Regions from separate parts of the Microbacterium rhizosphaerae genome, predicted to be linked through region 1. Evidence: predicted binding sites of a transcription regulator. Region 1 holds the regulator's gene; each other region holds the start of a gene.
The links. Region 1 encodes LexA, which represses DNA repair genes until DNA is damaged. Its sites were predicted from a motif close to TCGAACANNTGTTCGA; they were not measured.
Positions count from the first base shown of each region.

Region 2: SM116_RS05200 (HNH endonuclease signature motif containing protein) is a predicted target of LexA. The motif match lies at 3,695-3,710, and genes of this name have one in related genera.
Region 3: SM116_RS12795 (DUF222 domain-containing protein) is a predicted target of LexA. The motif match lies at 3,464-3,479, and genes of this name have one in related genera.

Region 1 is NZ_CP139368.1:1,627,615-1,633,678, reverse strand. It holds gene priA (bifunctional 1-(5-phosphoribosyl)-5-((5-phosphoribosylamino)methylideneamino)imidazole-4-carboxamide isomerase/phosphoribosylanthranilate isomerase PriA) at 1-133, opposite strand, end outside; gene hisH (imidazole glycerol phosphate synthase subunit HisH) at 189-824, opposite strand; gene hisB (imidazoleglycerol-phosphate dehydratase HisB) at 821-1,426, opposite strand; gene SM116_RS07080 (histidinol-phosphate transaminase) at 1,423-2,514, opposite strand; gene SM116_RS07075 (LysM peptidoglycan-binding domain-containing protein) at 2,558-2,935, opposite strand; gene lexA (transcriptional repressor LexA) at 3,205-3,900, shown strand; gene SM116_RS07065 (hypothetical protein) at 4,053-5,630, shown strand; gene metE (5-methyltetrahydropteroyltriglutamate--homocysteine S-methyltransferase) at 5,680-6,064, opposite strand, start outside.
Region 2 is NZ_CP139368.1:1,179,836-1,185,899, reverse strand. It holds gene paaI (hydroxyphenylacetyl-CoA thioesterase PaaI) at 1-282, shown strand, start outside; gene paaK (phenylacetate--CoA ligase PaaK) at 279-1,568, shown strand; gene SM116_RS05205 (hypothetical protein) at 1,603-2,022, shown strand; gene SM116_RS05200 (HNH endonuclease signature motif containing protein) at 2,053-3,588, opposite strand; gene SM116_RS05195 (FAD-dependent monooxygenase) at 3,752-5,611, opposite strand; gene SM116_RS05190 (IclR family transcriptional regulator) at 5,779-6,064, shown strand, end outside.
Region 3 is NZ_CP139368.1:2,818,358-2,824,421, forward strand. It holds gene SM116_RS12775 (aminotransferase) at 1-1,275, shown strand, start outside; gene SM116_RS12780 (DUF3817 domain-containing protein) at 1,276-1,740, opposite strand; gene SM116_RS12785 (MarR family winged helix-turn-helix transcriptional regulator) at 1,802-2,218, opposite strand; gene SM116_RS12790 (class I SAM-dependent methyltransferase) at 2,252-3,364, shown strand; gene SM116_RS12795 (DUF222 domain-containing protein) at 3,490-4,944, shown strand; gene SM116_RS12800 (hypothetical protein) at 4,953-5,444, opposite strand; gene SM116_RS12805 (hypothetical protein) at 5,720-6,064, opposite strand, start outside.

The DNA of each region.
Region 1 (6,064 bases):
GCGCGGCATCCACGGGGTCTCCGTAGCTCGTCTCGCTGCCGGCCTCGCCCTGTGTCAGGCGCACGGCCTTGCCGTCGGCGACGTCGACGGCGGGCAGCAGGACGAGACGCGGGGTGTCGGAGAACAGGGTCATGGAGTCTCTCGTGTTTCTTCAGGCGATGGATGCGGCGACTCGTCGCCGCGCGACGTCAGAGCGTCGCGATCCAGTTGGTCAGCAGACGGATGCCGGCATCCCCCGACTTCTCGGGGTGGAACTGCGTGGCCGACAGCGGCCCGTTCTCGACGGCGGCGAGGAACGGCGAGCCGTAGTCGCACCACGTCAGGATCGGCTCACGCAGCGGCGCGGTGTCGTTGAGGTGCCACTGCTGCGCTGCGAACGAGTGCACGAAGTAGAAGCGCTCGTCCTCGATGCCCGCGAACAGCCTCGAGTCGTCGCCCGCGCGCACCGTGTCCCAGCCCATGTGCGGGAGCACCGGCGCGTCCAGTTCGGTCACGACGCCCGGCCACTCGCCGAGGCCCTCGGTGTCGTCCCCGCGCTCCACGCCGCGATCGAACATGACCTGCATCCCGACGCAGATGCCCAGGACGGCACGGCCTCCGGCGAGGCGGCGGTCGATGATCTCGTCGGCGCGGATCGCGCGCAGCGCGTCCATCACGGCACGGAAGGCTCCGACGCCGGGGACGACGAGCCCGTCGGCATCCCGGATGAGGGCGCGATCCGCGGTGAGGCGCGCGTCGGCACCCGCGGCGTCGAGCGCTTTCACGGCGGAGTGCACGTTGCCGCTGCCGTAGTCGAGGACGGCGACGAGCGGGCGGGAGCTCACAGGGCGCCCTTGGTGCTCGGGATGCCGACGACCTGCGGGTCGAGGGCTTTGGCCTGCCGGAAGGCGCGCGCGAGGGCCTTGTACTCGGCCTCGGCGATGTGGTGCGGGTCGCGGCCGCCGAGCACGCGCACGTGCACGGTCATGCCGCCGTGGAACGCGATGGCCTCGAACGAGTGGCGCACGAGCGAACCGGTGAAGTGGCCGCCGATGAGGTGGTACTCGAACCCGGCGGGCTCACCCTCGTGGACGAGGAACGGACGTCCGCTGATGTCGACGACGGCCTGCGCGAGCGCCTCGTCCAGGGGGACGATCGCGTCGCCGTAGCGCGAGATGCCCGACTTGTCGCCGAGCGCCTCGCGGATCGCCTGCCCGAGGACGATGGAGACGTCCTCGACGGTGTGGTGAGCGTCGATGTCGGTATCGCCCGAGGCGCGCACCGTGAGGTCGGTCAGGGAGTGCTTCGCGAACGCCGTCAGCATGTGGTCGAAGAAGGGCACCGTGGTGTCGATGCGGCTGACACCGGTGCCGTCGAGATTGAGCTCGAGCTCGACCGTGGACTCGCTCGTCGCACGGCGGACGGAGGCGGTGCGGGCGGACGTCATGACGCCGATTCTAGCGAGGCGAGGGCATCGAGGAACGCGGTCGTCTCCTCCTCCGTTCCCGCCGTGACGCGCAGGCTGTGCGGGATCCCGATGTCGCGGATCAGCACGCCGCGGTCGTACAGCTGCTGCCATGTGGCGTGCGGATCGTCGACGTCGCCGAACAGGACGAAGTTCGTCCACGACTCGTACGCGGTGTAGCCGAGCGCCTCCACCGTCGCCGAGATGCGGTCACGCTGCTCGACGATCTCATCGACGGCGCGCATCATCTCCGGCGCATGCCGGAGGGCCGCGCTGGCCGCGGCCTGTGTGAGAGCGCTGAGGTGGTACGGCAGGCGCACGAGTCGCAGGGCGTCGATGACATCGGGCGCAGCGGCGAGGTAGCCGACACGCGCGCCCGCGAACGCGAACGCCTTGCTCATCGTGCGCGACACGACGAGCCGGTCACGGTCGGGCAGCAGCGTCAGCGCGGAGCGCTCGTCCTTGGGCGCGAACTCCCAGTACGCCTCATCCACGATGACGATGCCGTCGGACGCGTCGTAGACCGCCTCGACGACCTCCAGAGAGAGCGGAGTGCCCGTCGGGTTGTTCGGCGAGCACAGGAACACGACATCCGGCCGCGCATCGGCGACCTGCGCTGCGGCGAAGCCGGGAGTCAGCGTGTAGTCGTGCTCGCGCTCTCCCGCGAGCCACGATGCTCCCGTGCCGCGAGTCAGGAGCGGATACATCGAGTAGGTGGGGCCGAAGCCGAACGCGGTGCGGCCCGGGCCGGCGAAGGCCTGCAGGACGTGCTGCAGAACCTCGTTGGAGCCGTTCGCTGCCCAGATCTGGTCGCGCTCGAGGCCGTGGCCGAGATAGTCGGCGAACCCCTCACGCAGTGCGGTGAACTCGCGGTCCGGGTACCGGTTCACGTCGCGCAGGGCGATGGCGACCGAGTCGAGGATGTCGTCTGCCACATCCTGCGGCACGGGATGCGTGTTCTCGTTGACGTTGAGGGCGACCGGGAGCGGAACCTGCGGCGCGCCGTACGGCTTCAGGCCGCGCAGATCGTCCCGGATGGGCAAGTCTTCGAGTGGGCTCACCCATCCCATCGTACGGGCCGAGACACGGGGTGTTTCGTCGTGGGTCGGTCCGTCAGCGCCCGGAAGAGTACTGCGCCGGAATCGCCAGCTCCTGCCCCGGGTCGACCGTCACGCTGTCGAGTGCGTTGAGGCGGATGATGCTGTCGACGACGTCGCGCGGGTCCGCCTGCGGCGCCACCTCTTCGGCGACGGACCACAGCGACTGGCCCGGCTCGACGGTGACCGTGCGGAAGTGGACCGGGGCGCTCGCATCCTTCGCGGCGAACGCCGCTCCCCCGCCGGCGACCAGTGCGACGACGATGCCGGCCACCGCCGGAAGGGCCGCCAGTCCGGCGACGACGCGACGACCCCGGAGCGTGAGCCGCAGACGCGTCCGGTGCACGGACCCTTCCGCGCGCGGCACCGCGCCCCGGACGCCGGTTGCAGTCATCCCGATGGTGGTCATGTCGTCCTCCTGGTGGCGAGAGGTTCGCACCGGGCGCTCGGCCGGGAGCGCCGGGTGCGAACTTCTCTTCCGAAGTTACTTTCGATGATCTAAACTGTCAAGCACGACGTCGAATCGGATGCGGATCCGGAGCGACACGCGCCGGCTTCGGCGGTGTTGCCGCGGTCACCGGATACGGTTTCGACAGGAAGAGCACATCACCGACCTCCGACATTCGAAGACGACTGCCAGGCGGCAGAAGACAGGAGAGCCTCATGACCGACACTCCGAGCACTCAGCGCGAACGCGCCGAGCGGCCGCAGACGCGTCGTCGCAAGAGCCTCAGTGACAAGCAGATGGCGATCCTCGAGGTCATCCAGCGCTCGATCGCGCGCTACGGCTACCCGCCGAGCATGCGCGAGATCGGGGATGCGGTGGGCCTGAAGTCGCTGTCGAGCGTGACCCACCAGCTCAACCAGCTCGAGCTCAGCGGCTATCTCCGCCGCGATGCGGGCAAGACCCGCGCCATGGAGGTGCTGATCGACATCCCGGGCGTCGCGAGCGAGAACCCGGCCGATACGGCGCCCGCGGTCGGCGATGCCGCGCTCGTCCCGCTCGTCGGCCGCATCGCGGCTGGCGTGCCGATCACCGCCGAGCAGCAGGTCGAGGAGATCTTCCCCCTCCCCCGCCAGCTCGTCGGCAAGGGCGACCTGTTCATGCTGAAGGTGGCGGGCGAGTCGATGATCGACGCCGCGATCTGCGACGGCGACTGGGTCGTCATCCGCTCGCAGGCGACGGCCGAGAACGGCGACATCGTCGCAGCGATGCTCGAGGGCGAGGCGACCGTCAAGACGTTCCGCCAGCGCGACGGCCACACGTGGCTGCTGCCGCGCAACTCCGCGTTCGAGCCGATCCTCGGCGACGACGCGACGGTGCTGGGCAAGGTCGTGGCGGTGCTGCGGGCCGTCTGAACCGTCAGGAACCGGCGGTCGCGTCCCGATCTCATCCTGATCGATGGATGCCGCGGCGGCCCCTCGTCCGCCACAATGGTCGCAAGCGCCCCCGTCGAGCGTCGGGGACAGGTGGGGACCGGCGCGATCAGCGCCGAGGAGAGGGGCACCCGGTGACCGACACGACCACAGAACCGCCCGTCGCGACGCCGAGCACGGCGGAGCTCGAGCGGCGCATCGCACAGCTGGAAGCAGAGAACGCGCGACTGGCTGCGGCCGGCGGGAGTGACGGCGCGAGCGACGACACGAAGGCGAAGCCCGGCGGGGGCCGCTGGCGGGCCTTCGTCTCGGCGCTGTGCATCGTCATCGCGGCGATCCTCGTGCCCGTCTCGATCGTGAGCGTGTGGGCGCGCACACAGCTCGTGGACGAGCAGACGTTCGTCGCCACGCTGGCGCCGCTCGCGAAAGACGTCCACGTGCAGAACCTCGTCATCAGCGAGGCCATGGACGCCATCGACGCCAAGGTCGATTTCAACGAACTCACCGGCAACGTCATCGACGGCATCTCGGGTCTCGGCCTCGGTCCGCGCGCGACCGACGCCCTCAAGCTCCTCCAGAAGCCCGCGGCCGACGGTCTGCACAACCTCGTCCAGACCGGCATCACGAAGGTCGTGCAGTCGGATCAGTTCGCCGATGTGTGGGCGACCGCCGTCCGCGGCGCGCACCGGGCGCTCGTCACGACGGCGACGTCCGACGGCAACGGCGCGTTCGTCCTCTCCGACCAGGGCCTCGGCCTGAGGCTCGGACCCATCGTCGACCAGGTCAAGCAGAAGCTCGTCGCGAGCGGGGTGGGCGCGGCATCCCTCATCCCCGCCATCGACAAGACGATCATCATCGGCGACGGCTCGGCGGTCGGCACGATCCGCACCGTGTATGCGATCGCCGACTTCGCCGGGCTCTGGCTCCCGTTCGTCACGCTGGCGCTCTTCGCCGCCGGCATCCTGATCGCGCGGCGCCGCTCGACGGCGGTGCTCGGCGTCGGCCTCGCCTTCCTGCTGAGCGGCGCCATCCTCGCCGGCGTCTTCTCCGCCGGCGACATCGCGGTCAACGGGGCTGCGACGGCGCTGAAGGTCTCCCCGTCCGCGCTCGACGTCATCTACACCACGCTCATCGACGACATGCAGCGCACGGCCCTCGTGATCGCCCTGCTCGGCGGGCTGATCGCGGTCCTCGGCTGGGTGACCGGGCGTTGGGCACCGGCGCGCCGCATCCGCGGGCTGTTCGGCGGTCTCAATGCGAGCGCCCGCACGTCGCTGGCCGCCCGGGGCATGGACACCGGGCGGTTCGGACTGTGGATGGGCCGGCAGCGGATCCTGGTCCGCACGATCATCGTCGTGCTCGCGGTCATCTGGCTGATCGCCCTGCGGCCCCTTTCTGCGGGCGACGTCGTGCTGGTGCTGATCGTGGCATTGCTCGTCACCTGGGTGCTCGAGCTGCTGCAGAAGCGCCCCGACGACGTGGAGCGCGAGGCAGCCGCCCACGTCGCCGAGGACGAGAGCCTCGCCGAGCAGTCGACGGTGCCGGTGCCCGCGATGGCCGGTGCGGGATCGGTGGATGAGGCGGTCATCCCGGACGCGACCTCCGCCGACACCGCCGTCATCCCGGACGCGGACGCGACCGACACCGCCGTCATCCCGGATGCTCCGGACACCCCGGCGGCGACCAAGGACACCCCGGCGGCGAAGACCTAGCGGCACCGGGCAGGGAGGCCGGCGCATCGCGCCAGCCCCCCTGCCTGTCTCACGCCGTGACGCGCAGACGCTGCCGGACGCCATCCGTCGCCTCGACGAGGTTCCGCAGCGCCGCCACGGTCTCGTCGTAGCCGCGCGTCTTCAGCCCGCAGTCGGGGTTGACCCAGACCTGGCGCGCCGGAATGCCCTCCACGGCACGCTCGAGCAGGCCCGAGATCTCCTCGACGCTCGGCACCCGCGGCGAGTGGATGTCCCACACCCCGGGACCCACGCCGTGCGAGAACCCGGACTCGGCGATGTCGGCGATCACCTCGCCGCGGCTGCGCGCGGCCTCGATCGACGTCACGTCGGCGTCGAGGGCCGCGATCGCGTCGATGACCACGGCGAACTCCGAGTAGCACAGGTGGGTGTGCACCTGTGTGGCGTCGGCGGCG
Region 2 (6,064 bases), 450 kb from region 1:
CTCGTCTTCGCGGTCGCCGACACCGCGTTCGCGCTGGCCTGCAACGAGACGGATGCCGTGACCCTCGCCGCGGGCGCCGACATCGTCTTCCTGACCTCGGCCCACGAGGGCGAGGTCCTCACCGCGACCGCGCAGCGACGGTCCCTCGTGGGTCGAGCCGGCGTCTACGACGTGCGCGTGCAGGCCGACGACGGCCGGATGGTCGCAGAGTTCCGAGGCCGCAGCCTCACCACGCGCAGGCCGGTGCCCGACCGGTCGATCCCGGAGAAGGACATGCCATGACCTACACCGCTGTTCTCGATGATGCGGAGCGCATGTCGCTCGACGAGCTGCGGGCCGTGCAGCTGCGTCGCCTGCAATGGACCGTGCGGCACGCCTACGAGAACGTGCCGTTCTACACGCGGTCATTCGATGCGGCGGGCGTCCATCCGGACGACATCCGCGCGCTCGATGATGTCGCCATGCTGCCGTTCACGACGAAGGACGACCTGCGGGCCGAGTACCCGTTCGGCATGTTCGCCGTGCCGCGGGCGCAGGTGCTGCGCATCCATGCCTCCAGCGGCACCACGGGCCGCCCGACCGTCGTCGGCTACACGCGCCAGGATCTCGACACCTGGAGCACGCTCATGGCGCGGTCGATCCGCGCCGCCGGCGTCAGGCCCGGCGACATGGTGCACAACGCGTACGGGTACGGGCTGTTCACCGGCGGGCTCGGCGCGCACGCCGGCATCGAGGCGCTCGGCGCGACGGTCGTGCCGATGTCGGGCGGCAACACCGTGCGGCAGGTGCAGCTGATCCGCGACTTCCAGCCCGACGCGATCATGTGCACGCCGACCTACCTGCTGACGATCGTGGATGCGATGCGGGATGCCGGCATCGACCCGCGCTCGACGTCGCTGCGGGTGGCGATCCTCGGCGCGGAGCCATGGACCGACCAGATGCGCCTCACGATCGAGGAGTCGCTCGATCTGGATGCGTGCGACATCTACGGGCTCTCCGAGATCATCGGCCCCGGTGTCGCGAGCGAGTGCGTGGAGTCGAAGGACGGCCCGACCGTCTGGGAGGACCACTTCCTGCCCGAGATCGTCGATTCGGAGAGCGGGATGCCGCTTCCCGACGGCACGCAGGGCGAGCTGGTGTTCACGACGCTCACGAAGCAGGCGATGCCCGTCATCCGCTATCGGACTCACGACCTCTCGACGCTCCTGCCCGGCACGTCCAGGCCTGCGATGCGGCGCATGGCGAAGATCACCGGTCGGAACGACGACATGATCATCCTGCGCGGGGTGAACCTCTTCCCGACGCAGATCGAGGAGATCGCCCTCGCCATCCCGGACCTGTCGCCGCATTTCCTGCTGGAGCTGACCCACGAGGGGCACCTCGACCGGCTCACGGTCCGCGTCGAGCCCGATCCCGCCGCGTCGCACTCTGCGGTCGTCGAGGCCTGCGTGCTGCTGCAGCGCGAGATCAAGGCGCGGATCGGCTCGACGGTGACCGTGGTCACGGCCTCGGTCGGGTCGCTGCCCCGCAGCGAGGGGAAGCTGAAGAGGCTCGTCGACCTCCGCTGAGGCTAGGGTCTCCCGTGGGGGGACGATGGTGAGGTTGCGCATCAGGTCGGGCCCGGCGAAAGTCGGGTACATCGTCGTGTCGATCATCGTGATCCTGCTGATCGGAATCGCTCTCTCCTTCGCGGTGTCGCAGGTCGCGGCGCAGCTCGTCGCCCTGGCGGTCGGCGTGGCGCTGTTGGTTCTCGGTGTGCGTTCCTTCCGTGGGGCCAGCGAGGCGGTGGCGCCGCCTCGCGCGTGGTGGCGGATGACCGAGCGCCCCGTCGCGGGCTACCTCGTGGCCATCTACTTCTTTCTCGCCGGGCTGGGCTACCTCGTGGCGCCGTTCGCCGCACCCGCGATCGAAGCCCTCTACATCGGCGTGTACGCGATGGCGGTGGCGGCCTACGTTCACTCGTCGATCCGCCTGTCTCTTCGACCGCCCGAGGAAGGCGACACCGCGCCGCAGGAGTTGTAGGCGCTCACGCCGACAATCAAGCCAGTACTCCTAGAACGGTGGCGGGTCGGTGTCCAGTTCTGAGGCGCTCCCGCGCGCTCCCGGGACGAATCTGACCGTGGTCGCCGGGCGGTCCTCGTAGTGGCGGCCCGTCGGAGAGGTCCACTCGAGGATGCCACCCCCGACCTGCCGCACCGTCCACGCCGTGTGGTGCTTGATGGTGTGGTGACCGCGGCAGAAGTGCGCGAGATTGCAGATGCACGTTGCCCCGCCGAGCGCAGCATCGCGCGTGTGGTCGATGTCGCAGCGGTGCGCGGGACGGCGGCATCCGGGGAAGCGGCACCGCTCGTCACGCGCAGCGAGGTACGCCCGCTGCCTGGCGGTCGGCTTGTAGCGGTCGACGGCGACGGGCAGCCCCGAGGTCGGATCAAGGCACACCCGTTCCCATCCGGGCGCGTGACCGGCCAGCGTTCGTGCCGTGCCGATGGGGATCGGGCCGAATGTCGGCAAGACTGCGACGCCCGCCGTCCTCCCCGGGTCCGCATCTTCCGGCACGGCGTCGTCCGGCACGGCGTCGTCCGGGACCGCGTCGCCCGGCACGGCGTCGTCCGGGACGAGTGCGGCCAGCGGAACGGTGACCTGCACCACCGCTCGGATCGCGTCCAGCCCGTTGCCGTGAGCGGACGGCTTACCGGTCAGGAGCATGTCGGCGAGGATGTCCGCCCGCAGCTGGTCCATCGTCCGAGGATCGGCGGTTGCAGCATCCCCCGACCCGTGCTCGACGGCGCTGCCCGCGACTCCTCGGCCGCCCGGACCCGTGACGACGACGACGCGATCGTCCCGCTCCTCATTTCCGAGGTCGTTCATCCGCTCATCGCTCCGCGAATCCGCCGGCGCGGCCGCGTCACCGGTTCGGAGCGCCTTCGCCTGCTGGGTGAGGCGGTCGTAGATCGCGTGGATCAGCGTCGCCGGCTGGTCGAGGGTCAGCCGGGACAGATCGTCGTCGAGGTCGTAGATCCGCACCGTCCGCCGGGCGTCGGCAGCCGCGGCACGCCGGTCGACGGCCTGGGGGTCGACTCTCGCGGCCAACTCGCGTGCATGGCTGCGCAGGCGGGCCGCGGTCTCGCGCCCCGCGATCGGCAGCACGATGTCTTCGAACCGCGCCCTCAGATCGGGACGACCGAGGGCGGCCCCCGCATCCAGGATCGCCGCAACGTGCCGGGCGTCGATGTGCCCGTCGCGGAGGGCGGTGAGGGTGCCGGGAAAGGAGCCGACGAGCAACGATGCGTCGGTCAGATGCGCCTGCACGGCGCGCTCGCCGATCCGCAGTGCGGTCGCAAGTTCCGCCACGACCTCCCGCGCCGGGAGATCGGCCGCCATCCGCCGGCGCCCGTCTCGCAGCTCCTCGGCGCGAGCCGGGATCACGTCGGCTGCTGCCGCGAACAGCTCGGCCCGCTCGGCCTCCAGCTCGGCCATCGCCCTCTGGTTGGCGACAAGGCGATCGACCAGTCCATCGAGCACGCGCAGCGCCGGACTCGGCTCCCGCGGTGCGGAACGCGCGGAAGGGTCGAGCGGCAGTGCCGACATGGGGCGAGTCCATACGGATCGAGCGACAGCATCCTCACCACTCGCTCATCTCACCCGCATCAGCAGCCGACGAAGCGGCCACCCATCTCCCTGTGAAGAAACGCTATCGAACATATAGACGATACACAAGCCCCGGCGCGGACCCGGCTGTCGAAAGCGCGGCTCACACGGGCAGCAGGCATCCCGCGAAGAACTCGGCGAGCTCCCCGCGGGCGGTCAGCGGCAGCACCGCGGCCACGTACTGATCCGGCCGCACCACCACCACGACCCCGTCGCGCGACAGCCCGCGCTCGTCGAAGATCGACGGGGTGGCTCGGGTCGACTGCGTCGAGGCGTACACCTTCTCCCAGTCGGTGAGCCCGAGCGGCCCGGTCTTCGGCAGGAACACCGCCGGGACCTCTCCGAGGTCGACGTCCTCGAATGGGTCCTGGTAGACGACCTTCACGTCGAACACCGCATCCACATCCCCCTCGGCCGGCGTGTAGCGCGAGATCAGCGACGGCACCCACGCGGCCCACTGATTCAGCGAGGAACGGGATTCGTCCGCGAACGCATAGATCCGCCAGCGGCCGTCCGCCTTGGCGTGGTGACCGAGATGGATGACGTTGCCGTCGCCGACCCGCACGACCTCGGCGGACTTGAACCGCATCCCCAGCGGGAATCCGGTCGCCAAATCCTGGTGGCCCGAGGAGCCCTCGATCATCGACGGGCCGTACTGGGTCATGAACCCGGACGGGAACTCCGCGGTGCCGAGGTAGAAGGTGGCGAGCTCCTTCGGGTCGTCGATCTCCTCCGGCTTGCGCGCCATGAGCGACGACCACTCGCGGTCGAAGTCGATGAGCTGCTGCGCGACCGGCTGGCGCTCGGCCGAGTACGTGCGAAGCAGCGACTCGGGGCTGCGGCCGGTGAGCACCGAACCGAGCTTCCACCCGAGGTTGAAGCCGTCCTGCATCGACACGTTCATGCCCTGCCCCGCCTTCGCGGAGTGGGTGTGGCACGCATCGCCGGTGAGGAAGACCCGAGGCGCGTGATCCGCATCCACATCCACGTCGTCGAACTTGTCCGTGACCCGGTGCCCGACCTCGTAGACGCTGTACCAGGCGACCTGCTTCACATCCAGCGAGTACGGGTGCAGGATGTCGTTCGCCTTCGCGATGATGGCCTCGATCGGCGTCGAGCGCACCTGATGGTCGTCGTCCTCCGCGACCGCGCCGAGGTCGACATAGACGCGGCAGAGGTAGCCGCCCTCGCGGGGGATCAGCAGGATGTTGCCCGCCTCGGCGTTGATGGCGCACTTCGTGCGCCAGTCCGGGAAGTCGGTGTTGACGAGCACATCCATGACGCCCCACGCGTGGGCCGAGATGCCGCCGATGTGCTTGCGGCCGATGGCCTCGCGCACGCCGCTGCGGGCACCGTCGCAGCCCGCCACGTATGTGGCGCGGACCGTCCGCTCCTCCCCTACCCGGGGGCCGGCGGTGTAGCGCACGCGCACCTCGACGTGGTCGTCCCGCACGGTCAGGCCGACGAATTCGACGCCGTAGTCCGGCACGATCCGGGCCGGACCGTGGGCCGCCGCCTCGGCGAAGTAGTCGAGCACGCGCGCCTGGTTGACGATGAGGTGCGGGTACTCGCTGATCTGGAACGCGTAGTCCTCGGTGCGCACGGTGCGGATGATGTTGTCGACGTTCTCCGGGTCGGGCCCCCAGAAGTTCATCCAGCCGATGTTGTACGCCTCCGCGACGATGCGCTCGGCGAAGCCGAAGGCGTCGAAGGTCTCCACGCTGCGCGGCTGGATGCCGTCGGCCTGCCCCAGCACGAGCCGGCCGTCGCGGCGCTCGATGATGCGGGTCGTCACGTCGGGGTACCGCGAGAGCTGCGCGGCGAGCAGCATTCCCGCCGGACCCGACCCGACGATGAGCACGTCCATCTCGTCGGGCAGCTCGGCGGGCCGGTCGATGCCGGTGCCCGCGGCGGGCAGCACGCGCGGGTCGCCCGACACATAGCCGTGGTGGTGGAACTGCATGGGGAGCCTCCTTGCGCCCGCTTTCGCGAGGGTCGTGCCGTGGGGGCAGCGCCTGCCTCCGGCGGCCCTTGCCCTTCGAAGCAAGTGTTCTATAATCGAACTCACTGCTCTACTATTGAACAGATCGTATACGACGGATGCGACTGAGGACAAGACCCGACGGAGGGATGCCGATGGCCGACGCCCCCGCATCGCAGACCTTGAGCCGCGGCATCCGGATCCTCGAGATCCTCGCCGACGCGCGCGAGCCGCTCATGATCGACGAGGTCGCACGGCGCCTCGACGTGCACCGCTCCGTCGCCTATCGCCTGCTGCGCACGCTCGAGGACCATGGTCTCGTCGCCCGCGACGGCTCCGGCCGCGTGGAGCTCGGGTCCCGCCTCGCGGCGCTGGCCGCGGGAGTCGCCCACGACCTGCAGGCCGAGGCGCTCCCGGAGCTCACCGCGGCTGCGA
Region 3 (6,064 bases), 1.2 Mb from region 1:
GACGCGGGTCGCCTCCTGCACCGGCGCGAGGAGCACGTCGCCGAGGTGCAGGAGCACTACTTCGACGAGCCGCCGGTCATGCTGCGCGGCTGGCGGGAGCTGCTCGTCGACGAGGACGGCCGCGTCTACGTCGACGCGCTGAACAACGTAACGTCGATCGGGCACGCGCATCCGCTGCTCGTCCACAACATCGCCCGGCAGTGGAGCCTTCTGAACACGAACTCGCGGTTCCACTACCCGCAGATCGCGGAGTTCGCGGAGCGGCTCGCGGGGCTTCTGCCCGACGGGCTCGACCAGGTCTTCCTCGTCAACAGCGGCTCCGAGGCCGTCGACCTCGCCCTGCGCCTCGCGCAGGCGCACACGGGCCGGAAGGACGTCGTCGCCGTGCGCGAGGCGTATCACGGCTGGACGTACCTGACGGATGCCGTGTCGACCTCGGTCGCCGACAACCCGAGTGCGCTCGAGACACGGCCGGAGTGGGTGCACACGGTGGACGCCCCGAACCCGTTCCGCGGGGTGCATCGCGACGACCCGTCGAGGTATGCGGTGGATGCGGTCGCCGAGGTCGAGCGCCTCGCCGACGCCGGCACCCCGCCCGGGGCGTTCCTCGCCGAGACGCTGTACGGCAACGCCGGCGGCGTCGCGCTGCCCGCGGGCTACCTGGAGGCGGTGTACGCGGCCGTCCGCGCGCACGGCGGGGTCGCCGTCGCGGACGAGGTGCAGGTCGGGTACGGCCGGTTGGGTCACTGGTTCTGGGGCTTCGAGCAGCAGGGCGTCGTGCCCGACATCGTCGCGGTCGCGAAGGCGATGGGCAACGGGCATCCCCTCGGCGCGGTCATCACGACGCCGGAGATCGCCGCGTCGTACCGGTCGCAGGGGTACTTCTTCTCGTCGGCCGGCGGGTCGCCGGTCTCGTCCGTCGTGGGACTCACCGTGCTCGACGTCATCCAGTCCGAGGGGCTGCAGCAGAACGCGGCCGAGGTCGGCGGCTACCTCAAGGAGCGGTTGCAGGAGCTCGGCACCCGCCATCCCCTCCTCGCCACCGTGCACGGGTTCGGGTTCTATCTGGGCCCCGAGTTCGCCCGTGAGGACGGGGCGCCCGCGACGGAGGAGACGGCGGCGATCTGCGACCGGATGCGGCGGCTCGGCGTCATCATCCAGCCGACGGGCGACTTCCAGAACGTCCTGAAGGTCAAGCCGCCCATGGTCTTCACACGCGAGAGCGCCGACGCGTTCGTCGACGCCCTCGACCGGGTGCTTTCTACGGGGTGGTGATCACTTCGACCCTCCCGGAGGGCCGACGATGAGCAGCACCGTGAAGAGCGCGACGATGGCGATGAGGATGAGGATGCCGAGCGCCCACGGGCGGCGGAGGAACCACCGCATCCATCGGTCGTACCAGGTGTGGTCCCGCGGGTCGGAGGTCTCCTCGAGACGCCAGGCGCCCTCGAGCCGACGGCTCCGGTGCAGCCAGAGTTCGCTCGGGATGGTGGCGAAGGGGATGACGGCGCTGGCGATCGCGACGGCCGCGGGCCACACCCCCCAGCGCTGGTTCATGGCGACGAGGATCGCCGTCGCGCCGTAGGACAGGAAGACGAAACCGTGGATGCCGCCCGCCACGGTGACGACGAGCGCGTTGCCCGTCGCGGCTCTGGCGATGAGCGCGGCGATCAAGAGCGCCCAGGTGATCGCTTCGGCGACCGACAGCGCACGGAACAGGTTGAGGGGGGTTCGGAACACATCCTTCAGTCTAGCTGAAGGGATTCAGCGATCCTGAAGGTCGCCTGGGTGCGACGGTCGTTCAGACTCCGAACGGCTGCTCGTGCAGGCCTTCGAGGGCGCGCGTGAGGTCTGGCGCTCCGGAGGAGAACGCCGCGTCGAGCGCGGCGAGGCGCTTCTCCGCCTCGGCGAGCACCCGCTCCCCCTTGTCCGTGACGCGCAGGTCGGACGCCGATCCCGCGTGCGCATTCGCGTCGTGGACGAGGGAGTCGTCCTGCAGGGCCCGCACCGCGGTGTGCGCGGTCTGCACGGTGATCTGCGACCGGCGCGCCAGGTCGCTGAACGAGATGCCGGGCGTCGCGTGGACATGCGCGAGGAGACCGTACTTGCGCGTCGTGAGACCGAGATCCTTCAGCGCCGCGCCGAGGCGCGCATCCCACACGGCCGAGACCGTCAGCAGAGCGATGACGGGTCCGAAGGGGCGACGCTCGGGAGGCATGGCTTCATGGTATCCCCGGGATACCGTGGAGCCATGTCCTCTCCCGCCGCGCACTTCGATGCCGACGCCCTGCGACGCTGGCCCGATCTCGAGGGACCGGACCTCCCGGCGATGGATGCAGCGGACCGCCTGATCCTCGAGGAGTGGTCGGCGCTGCGTACCGGATTCGAGGATGTCGTCGTGATCGGCGACGGATACGGCGCGCTGACGCTGGCGGCGGCGGATGCGGGCGCCCACGGCATCCGTGTGCATCAGGACGCCCTCGCCGGCGAGCATGCACTCGCCGCGAATGCTGCTCGGTTCGGGCTGCAGGGGTCTTATCGATCGATGCCGCTCGATGCGTCGCTGGTCGCCGGCGCACGTGTGGTGCTGCTGCGGCTGCCGCGATCGCTCGACGCGCTGCGCGACATCGCGGGCCTCGTCGCGGCGCACGCAGCGCCGGACGTGGTCGTCGTCGCCGGCGGACGCCTCAAGCACATGAGCGTGGCGATGAACGATGTGCTGCGGGAGCGGTTCGCTTCGCTGGATATCTCGCTCGCCCGGCAGAAGTCGCGGGTGCTGATCGCGCGGGGTCCCCACGACGGTGTCGACCCTGTGGCGCGGCGAGCCGTCGTGGACGGGCTCGTCGTCTGCGCCTACGGCGGCACGTTCGCCGGGCCGACGATCGATATCGGAACGCGGTTCCTGCTCGCGTCTCTTCCGGATCGCCTGCCCGACGAGGTGGTGGACTTCGCGTGCGGCACCGGCGTGGTCGCCGCGAGCGTCGCGCTGCGGCATCCGTCGGTCCGCGTGTATGCGTCCGACCAGTCTGCGGCCGCCGTTGCATCCGCCCGCGAGACGGTCGCCGCGAACGGCGTCGCCGATCGGGTGGACGTGGTGCGGGAGGACCTGCTGTCGTCGCGGGCGGACGGGTCGGCTTCGTTCATCGTGCTGAACCCGCCGTTCCACGTCGGCGGAGCGGTGACGGACGACATCGCTCCCCGACTGTTCGCCGATGCCGCGCGCGTCCTGCGCAGCGGCGGGGAACTGTGGTGCGTGTGGAACTCGGCATTGCGATACCGGGCCGCACTGGAGCGGATCGTCGGGCCCACCCGGCAGATCGATCGCAACACGAAGTTCACGGTGACGGCGTCGACTCGGCGCTGACGCGCCGCGGACGGAACCCGGCCGTCGGTTGCGCGCGAGCGAACGCCACGAGGAGCACGAAGGAACGAACGAGTGCGGTCGGATCGCGTGTTGCATGATGAGAATCTATGTTCTAGTGTGGATGCATGTCAAGCGCCGTTAGCTCCGATTCTTCTTCCTCTGGGGAATTCCCGGATGCGGCGCTGCTCGCGCACCTTTTCGACAGCGTTCTGGAGGACCAGTTCGCGGTGAATCAGCGCTCTGCGGCACGGGCCGAGACGCTGGCCGAGCTGCTGTCGTTCGCACGGACCCATCCGCACGTCTACGCCTTCACCGAGGATGCAGACGCGGTCGAGATCGCCGAGCGCGCGATTCTGCGCGACGCCGCCCTGCGGTTCGGCGTCTCCGAGAACACCATCCGGGGCATCGCAGCGACGGCCGAGGCGGCAACGACCAGACTCCCCCGTCTCTGGCGGCGCGCACGCGACGGCTTCGCCGCCTTCGCGCAGGTCGAGGCAGCGGTATCGCTCCTTCCGGTCATCGGCGACGGGCTGGAAGTCTTGGCGGGGTTCGACACCGAACTCGCGGACGCCGTCGTCCGCCTCGGGTCGGCCGGATTCCGATCCTTCGCGCATCGCGTCGCTCGACGGCTCTCGCAGGTGCCCCCGGCGATCCGGCATCAGGACGCCGCGGCCCGACGTCGCGTGATCGTCGATCCGGTCGAGGACGGCATGGCGTGGCTCTCGGCCTACCTCCCCCTCGCCGAGGCCGTGGCGGCGAAGCGCCATCTCACGTCGACCGCGAAGCACGTGGCGAAGACCGACCGGCGCGGCCGCACGCGTGATCAGATCCGGGCGGATCTTCTTTCGTCATGGCTTCGCGGCGAAGGAACCGCGACAGCAGTGAAGACCAAGGTGCTCGTCACCATTCCGGTGTCTGCGCTCTCCGGCGCCGCACGCGCGACGGTGCGAGACCGCCCGCACCGCGGCGCGGGTGGTGGCGCGGGCCCGGATCTGAACGACGGACCACTGCTGGATGCGACGACTCCCCTCGACGACAGCACCGCGGTGACGGCGCTCCTGCGCGAGGGCGCCTTCACCCGCGTCTTCACGGATCCCGTGACGGGAGTCATCCTCGACATGGACCGCAGGTCACGGAAGGCGACACGAGCCCAAGCCGAATGGCTGACGCTCGCCTATTCGACGTGCGCGGTGGATGGATGCGAGCACCCGGCCGCCGAGGCGGACATCGATCACTGGCTCGAGTTCCACGGGCCGCAGCGTGGGCGGACGAACATCGCGAACCTGCATCCGCTGTGCGGGAACGATCACAAACTCGCGAGCCGATCCAGGCTCGTGTACGAGCGTGCCGCTGACGGCGTGGTGCGGGTGCATTCGCCCGCAGAGGCTGTGCCGGTGCCGACGCCGGTGTCGATGCCAGTGCCGGTTCCGGTGCCGGTGCCGGTGTCGATGCCAGTGCCGGTTCCGGTGCCGTCCGAGTCGCCGGAACGTATGGAGGACGACCGCGAGGAGATTCGGCGCATCACATCGGCACTCGCCCGTATCGAGCGGCCGATCTACGGAAGTGAGCCGCCGTTCTGAGGGGCGGGTCAGCAGCCGGGCGCAGTCGGAGCCTCGGCGCAGGTGTGCGCCACCAACGCGGTGTGTGCCTCGTACACCTGGATGCCGGTCGTCATCGGCGCGCTGCGCACCTGCCCGATCACGGCGACCCACCTACCACTACCCCAGTCGACCGCGGCGTCGTACACGACACGGACGGTGACCGCGTAGGACCCGCGCTCCCGATACACGTGGCTCGTGGGGGTGGAGGTGAGCTGAGCTTGACGCAGAGAATCCCAGGATGCGCCACCCGTCGACGTCGTCGATCTCGAGCCGTCGCCGTAGTCGTACTCATACGCGGCGGGCGTGAACCGAACCGCGACGGGATAGTCGAACAGGGTGCCGGTGAGCGCGTGCGTCGGCACGGCGGCGACGAGATTCGTCGGCGCCCCCACGATGCCGACGCCGTCCGGTTCCACCGTGAGGGTGGGCCGCCGCGGGGTGAAGGCAGCGAGGTCCTCGGCATGCGGGGTCGGGAGCACGATGACGCTGTAGGTGTCGCGGCAGGCGATGGTATCGGTGACGCAATCAATGGGGATGGCAGAGGGCGACGGCGTGGGGCGAGGCTTGTTGGTCGTGGTCTTCGTCGGAGTGTTCTGGTGCGCGCCTTCGCGGGAAGCGCCAACGCTAACTGTCGATCCGTCATTGATTGCGTGACAGGTAGATCCCCACATATCGTTTCCACCACTACATTCCGAGGCCGTTAAGTGCCCAGCGCCCGAAACTAGACCAGCCGTCATCGCGACTGCGATGATTGCTACTCGCACGCGGGCGGTCCCTCACGTCCTGCCACTCGTTCAACTCGATACGCGAAGTCGGTCGACCGATCGGCAACAAGGCTAACGGTGACGGTTTGCGTGGGCACGCGGTCAATGTCCACGGCCGATGTGCCGTCAGTATTGGTGAGTCTTACCCCGGATACGTCAACACAGGCGGCCAGGTCAACACGCTCTCGATCAGTCGAAACATCGGACGGCTCAAGAAGCTTGATAATGGATATTCCGTCGATAGTGACCCCGTCTGCGTGATATCTGGAGAGGCCCTTGCGATCCGCTGCATTGGCATCCCCCGTGGTGAGTGCGAAGACAGGCTCGAACGTCTT